Shinella zoogloeoides: one gene and its partner. The protein of the gene in region 1 interacts with the protein of each later gene in a pairwise test. Links are inferred from orthologs where the notes say so. Each region holds a gene or a part of one and is shown in the gene's direction. Other genes may lie near its edges. The genes, in order: Q9316_RS16625 and nuoG.

Region 1 (3,266 bases):
CCCCACCAGACCTCGCCGACCCTCCAGCCGGTGAGCACCACCCGGTCGCCCGGCCGGTAGCGCGGATCGTCGGAGGCCTCGACCGTGCCGGCGAAATCGACGCCCGGCACATGCGGGAACGTCCGCACCAGCCCGCCCTTGCCGTTGATACAGAGCCCATCCTTGTAGTTCAGCGTGGAATATTCGACCGCTACGGTGACGTCGCCTTCGGGAAGCCTGGTATCGTCGAGATCCTGGATCGCAGCGGAAACCGCACCGTCCGCCCCCTTTTCGACCAGCAATGCCTGAAACGTCATGGCGTCCTCCTCGTATATCCCTTGGGTGGCACAGATATAGGGCGCGGGGCATTGGTGCCGCCACTGTTCTTTTGTATCAAGGGCATGGAGGCACCCGCATGATCGACAAGCTGGAATATTTTATCGCCCTCGCCCGCGAAAGGCATTTCGCCCGGGCGGCGGAAGAGCTCGGCATTTCGCAGCCGACGCTTTCGGCGGCGATCCGCCAGCTCGAGGACCAGCTCGGCGTGATGCTCGTCGTGCGTGGCTCGCGCTTTCAGGGCCTGACGCCGGAAGGCCAGCGCGTGCTGGAATGGGCGCGCCGCATCGTCGGCGACACGCGCACCATGCGCGAGGAGATGCGCGCCGCGCGCAAGGGCCTTTCCGGCCATATCAGGCTGGCCGCCATTCCGACGACGCTCGCCATGGTGCCGCGCATCACCGCGCCCTTTCAGGAAAAGCACCCGGACGTCACCTTCTCGATCGTCTCCACGACCTCGATCAAGATCCTGGGCCTGCTGGAAAACCTCGAGATCGATGCCGGCCTCACCTATCTCGAAAACGAGCCGCTGGGCCGCGTGACGAGCGTGCCGCTGCTGCACGAGCATTACTGCCTCATCAGCGCCAAGGGCGGCCCGTTTTCCGATCGCGAAACCGTGACTTGGCAGGAAGCCGGCAGCGTTAGGCTTTGTCTATTGACCGCCGATATGCAGAACCGCCGCATCATCAACCGGCATTTCACCGATGCGGGCATTTCGATCCATCCCTCGCTCGAATCGAACTCGATGATCGTGCTGCTCTCCCATGTGCGCACCGGCCGCTGGAGCAGCATCATGCCGAAGAATGTCGCCAAATCCTTCGGATTTCATGAGGAATTGAGTATAGTTTCGCTGGTCGAGCCCAATCCTGAGCACACCGTCGGCCTCGTCGCCACACACCGCGAACCCTTCACGCCGCTCGTCTCCGCCCTGCTGCACGAAGCGCGCATCCTCGCCGAGAAGGGGCTGGATTGATAGAAAAATCCTATTGCCCGACGAGACAGCTTTATTGACCCGTCGTCTCCCGGCTGAGAAGCTGTTAGAATAGTCGGAGGAGATCGACAGGGTTCCGCTCTTCGCCGAAAGGATTTGAACGGCACCGGCACGTGGAACCTGCGAAATCCCCGCGGTTCATTCGTGTCGGTTGGGAGGCCTGACCATGAATGTGCACGTCGCCGGCAGCGATGTCGGAACAAGAACGCTGGCGATCGTCGGCGCGCTGAAGGGCCTCGAAGGGCCGCTTCTCCCCATCCTGCACGAAATCCAGGCGGAGTTCGGCTATGTGCCGCAGGAATGCCTGCCGGTCATCGCGCGCGAGCTGAACCTGTCGCGCGCCGAAGTGCATGGCGTCGTCTCCTTCTATCACGATTACCGCGACCACCCGACCGGGCGGCATGTGCTGAAGCTCTGTCGCGCCGAGGCCTGCCAGTCGATGGGCGGCGATGCGGTCGCCGAGCGCGTGAAAGCGCTGCTCGGCATCGATTTCCACCAGACGACGCTTGACGGCACCGTCACGCTCGAACCCGTCTACTGTCTCGGGCTCTGTTCCTGCGCACCCGCCGCCATGCTCGACGGCGAGGTGCACGGAAGGATCGATGCGGAACTCGCCGGGGAACTGATCGCGGAGGCACGCCGATGACCGTTCGCATCTACATTCCCCGCGATGCCGCAGCGCTGGCGCTCGGCGCCGACCGCGTCGCCAAGGCGCTGGCCACCGAAGCCCAATCCCGCACGCTCGACATCGCGATCGTGCGCAACGGTTCGCGCGGCATGCACTGGCTGGAACCGCTGGTCGAGGTCGAAACGGCCGGTGGCCGCATCGCCTATGGTCCAGTCAAGGCCGCCGATGTCGCCGGTCTGCTCGATGCCGGCCTGCTGGAGGGGCGCGACCACCCGCTCTGTCTCGGGCCGACGAAGGAAATCCCCTTCCTGAAGAACCAGACCCGCCTCACCTTTGCCCGCTGCGGCGTCATCGACCCTGTTTCGCTCGACGATTACAAGGCCCATGACGGCCTGAAGGGTCTCGAAACGGCCATCGCCATGGCCCCGGCCGATGTGGTGAAGCAGGTCACCGACAGCGGCCTGCGCGGCCGCGGCGGCGCGGGCTTCCCGACTGGCATCAAGTGGAAGACCGTTCTCGACGCGCCGGGCCCACAGAAATACATCGTCTGCAACGCCGACGAGGGCGACAGCGGCACCTTCGCCGACCGCATGATCATGGAAGGCGACCCCTTCGTGCTGATCGAGGGCATGGCGATCGCGGGCCTGGCGACCGGCGCCACCAAGGGCTACGTCTACACCCGCTCCGAATATCCCCACGCCATCGCCGTCATGAACGAGGCCGTCCTTGCCGCCCGCGCCGCGGGTGTCCTTGGCCCCTCCGTGCTCGGCTCGGGAAAAGCCTTCGACATGGAAATCCGCGTCGGCGCGGGCGCCTATGTCTGCGGCGAGGAAACGGCGCTGCTCAACAGCCTGGAAGGCAAGCGCGGCGTTGTGCGCGCCAAGCCGCCGCTGCCGGCCCTGCAAGGTTTCCTCGGCCGCCCGACCGTGGTCAACAACGTCATCTCCCTCGCCTCCGTCCCCGTCATCATGGACAAGGGCGCGGCCTATTATCGCGATTTCGGCATGGGCCGCTCGCGCGGCACGATCCCGCTTCAGATCGCCGGCAACGTCAAGCATGGCGGCCTCTACGAGACCGCCTTCGGCCTGACGCTCGGCGAGATCGTCGACGGCATCGGCGGCGGCACCGCCTCCGGCCGTCCTGTCCGCGCCGTGCAGGTCGGCGGCCCGCTCGGCGCGTATTTCCCGCGCGCCCTGTTCGACACGCCCTTCGACTACGAGGCGTTCGCGGCCAAGGACGGCCTCATCGGCCATGCCGGCATCACCGTCTTCGACGACACGGTCGACATGCTGAAGCAGGCGCGCTTCGCCATGGAATTCTGCGCCGTCGAGA
Region 2 (3,305 bases), 1.9 Mb from region 1 along the record:
CCCCGCCGGCGACAGCCGCCGGCGACGACCCGTTCGGTCTGGCGCCTTGGCTGAAGGAAATGCCGGATGTGCGGCTGCACCCGCTGATGACCCACCCGGTGGCGGCAATGGTCGCGACCAGCGCCATCGGCTTCGGCATCGCAGGCCAGATGGCCGGGGCGATGCTGGGCGTGATGCAGAGCGCCGCGGAGCGGACGAAGGTGATGTTGGACGATGCGGCCGAACGGGCCGCAGGGGTCGAAGCCGCAGAGGGGATGGCAGCGCCGGTGAAGGCGAAGCCGGAACTGCGGGTGGTTCCGAAGGCCGATCTGCCGGCCGTGGAACCGAAGGTGAAGGTGGCGCGCGAGAAAAGCGCGACGCCGAGGGCGGAGAAAGCCGTCAAGGCCGATGACCTGAAGGCGATTTCGGGCATCGGGCCGAAGCTGGAGCAGGTGCTGAACGGCATGGGGCTCAAGCGTTACGCCGACATCGCGGCCCTGACGGACGCGGATGCGGCAAGGATCGAAGCCGAACTCGGGTTCAGCGGGCGCATCGCCCGCGACGGCTGGGTGGAGCAGGCAAAGGCGCTGGGTAAGGGCAGGGGATAACCCGCCGGACCCGGCAGAGAAACAAAGGCCGACGGAAAGGGCAGGGCCCGGACCGGACGCCGGAGAGAATGGCGCTGGCGCGACGCGGGGTTCCCACGTCAAAAGCGGGAATTGAGATATGGCAAAGCTGAAAGTCGACGGAAAAGAAATCGAAGTCCCGGATCACTTCACGCTGCTTCAGGCGTGCGAGGAGGCCGGCGCCGAAGTTCCGCGCTTCTGTTTCCACGAGCGGCTGTCGGTTGCCGGCAACTGCCGCATGTGCCTTGTCGAGGTGAAGGGCGGCCCGCCGAAGCCGGCGGCCTCCTGCGCCATGAGCGTGCGCGATCTTCGCCCCGGCCCGAACGGCGAGTCGCCGGAAGTCTTCACGACCACGCCGATGGTCAAGAAGGCGCGCGAAGGCGTGATGGAGTTCCTGCTCATCAACCACCCGCTGGATTGCCCGATCTGCGACCAGGGCGGCGAATGCGACCTGCAGGACCAGGCGATGGCCTTCGGCATCGATAGCTCGCGCTACGCCGAGAACAAGCGCGCGGTCGAGGACAAGTATATCGGCCCGCTCGTCAAGACGATCATGAATCGTTGCATCCACTGCACGCGCTGCGTCCGCTTCACGACGGAAGTGGCCGGCATCACGGAGCTTGGCCTGATCGGCCGCGGTGAGGATGCCGAGATCACCACATATCTCGAACAGGCGATGACCTCCGAACTGCAGGGCAATGTGGTCGACCTCTGCCCGGTCGGCGCGCTCACCTCCAAACCCTTCGCCTTCACGGCCCGCCCGTGGGAGCTGAACAAGACCGAATCCATCGACGTCATGGACGCCGTCGGCTCGGCGATCCGCGTCGATACGCGCGGCCGCGAGGTCATGCGCATCCTGCCGCGCGTCAATGAAGAGATCAACGAGGAGTGGATCTCCGACAAGACCCGCTTCATCTGGGACGGCCTGAAGACCCAGCGCCTCGACCGTCCCTATGTCCGCAAGGACGGCCGTCTCCAGCCTGCAAGCTGGGCCGAAGCCTTCGGCGCCATCAAGGCTGCCGTTGCCGGCAAGCCGGGCGACCGCCTCGGCGCGATCGCCGGCGACCTTGCCTCTGTTGAGGAAATCTATGCGCTGCGCGAACTGATGACCGCGCTCGGCTCCACGAACGTCGACTGCCGCCAGGACGGCTCGGCGCTCGACCCGTCGCTCGGCCGCGCTAGCTACCTCTTCAACCCGACCATCGAAGGCATCGAGCAGGCCGACGCGCTGCTCATCGTGGGCGCCAATCCGCGCCTCGAAGCCGCCGTGCTCAACGCCCGCATCCGCAAGCGCTGGCGCATGGACAATTTCCCGATCGGCGTGATCGGCGAAGAGGGCGAGCTGCGCTACGGCTACGAATATCTCGGCGCCGGTACGGACACGCTCTCCGGCCTCATCGACGGTTCGGTCAAGTTCGCGGCCAAGCTGAAGAAGGCCGAGCGCCCGATGATCATCGTCGGCCAAGGCGCTCTGTCGCGCGCCGACGGCCTTGCCGTTCTTTCGGCCGTCTCCGCCCTGGCGGAAAAGGTCGGCGCGGTGAAGGCGGAGTGGAACGGCCTTGCCGTGCTGCACACCGCGGCTGCCCGCGTCGGCGGCCTCGACCTCGGCTTCGTGCCGGGCGAGGGCGGCAAGACGGCGGCGGAGATGCTCACCGGCACGGACGTGCTGTTCCTGCTCGGCGCGGACGAGATGGACTTCTCCCGCAAGACCGCCTTCACGGTCTATATCGGCTCGCACGGCGATAACGCGGCGCATGTCGCCGACGTCATCCTGCCGGGCGCGACCTATACCGAGAAGTCCGGCACCTGGGTCAACACGGAAGGCCGCGTCCAACTCGGCAACCGCGCCGGCTTTGCGCCGGGCGATGCCCGCGAGGACTGGGCGATCCTGCGCGCTCTGTCCGACGTGCTCGGCAAGAAGCTGCCCTTCGATTCGCTCGTGCAGCTGCGCGCAAAACTGTACGCAGCCCACCCGCATTTCGCCGAGATCGACGCGATTGCAGCCGGCGACAGTGCCGATCTTTCCGCCCTTGCGAAAAAAGGCGGGAAGATGGCGAATTCCGGGTTTGCGTCTCCGATCAAAGACTTCTATTTGACGAACCCGATAGCGCGCGCCTCCGCGGTCATGGCCGAATGCTCGGCTCTGGCCCGCAACAATTTCAAAGTCGCGGCGGAATGAGCGCGAAGGGATAAAGCATTATGGACGCTTTCATTTCGACCTACGTTTGGCCTGCCGTGATCATGGTCGCCCAGTCGCTGCTGCTTCTGGTCGCGCTCTTGGTCTTCATCGCCTACGTGCTCCTTGCCGACCGCAAGATATGGGCAGCCGTCCAGTTGCGCCGCGGCCCGAACGTCGTCGGCCCCTGGGGCCTGTTCCAGTCCTTCGCCGACCTTCTGAAGTTCGTCTTCAAGGAGCCGGTGATCCCGGCTACCGCCAACAAGGCGATCTTCCTGCTCGCCCCGCTCGTCTCCGTGACGCTGGCGCTCGCCACCTGGGCGGTCGTGCCGCTCAACAACGGCTGGGTGATCGCCAACATCAATGTCGGCATCCTCTACATCTTCGCGATCTCCTCGCTCGAAGTATACGGCATCATCATGGGCGGTTGGGCTTCGAACTCGAAGTACCCGTTCCTCGGTGCCCTGCGCTCTGCCGCGCAGATGGTCTCCTATGAAGTGTCGATCGGCTTCGTCATCGTCACG

The links.
Region 2: the proteins of Q9316_RS16625 (region 1) and nuoG interact in binary tests that used the Escherichia coli proteins (3 or more experiments, as listed by UniProt). The link is inferred for Shinella zoogloeoides from one-to-one orthologs.

What each region holds. Positions count from the first base shown.
Region 1 is NZ_CP132311.1:3,187,869-3,191,134, forward strand. The notes cover bases 262-3,212. They hold Q9316_RS16625 (formate dehydrogenase subunit gamma), read left to right. Parts: upstream 262-1,472; coding sequence 1,473-1,952; downstream 1,953-3,212. Other genes in these bases: acuI (acrylyl-CoA reductase (NADPH)), read right to left, coding at 262-296; Q9316_RS16620 (LysR family transcriptional regulator), read left to right, coding at 395-1,288; Q9316_RS16630 (formate dehydrogenase beta subunit), read left to right, coding at 1,949-3,212. Outside these bases: more of acuI, read right to left, coding at 1-261; more of Q9316_RS16630, read left to right, coding at 3,213-3,266. UniProt on the Escherichia coli protein: NDH-1 shuttles electrons from NADH, via FMN and iron-sulfur (Fe-S) centers, to quinones in the respiratory chain. The immediate electron acceptor for the enzyme in this species is believed to be ubiquinone.
Region 2 is NZ_CP132311.1:1,243,670-1,246,974, forward strand. What follows is about bases 255-3,244. They hold nuoG (NADH-quinone oxidoreductase subunit NuoG), read left to right. Parts: upstream 255-705; coding sequence 706-2,784; downstream 2,785-3,244. Other genes in these bases: Q9316_RS07115 (NADH:ubiquinone oxidoreductase), read left to right, coding at 255-587; nuoH (NADH-quinone oxidoreductase subunit NuoH), read left to right, coding at 2,805-3,244. Also shown: more of Q9316_RS07115, read left to right, coding at 1-254; more of nuoH, read left to right, coding at 3,245-3,305. UniProt on the Escherichia coli protein: NDH-1 shuttles electrons from NADH, via FMN and iron-sulfur (Fe-S) centers, to quinones in the respiratory chain. The immediate electron acceptor for the enzyme in this species is believed to be ubiquinone.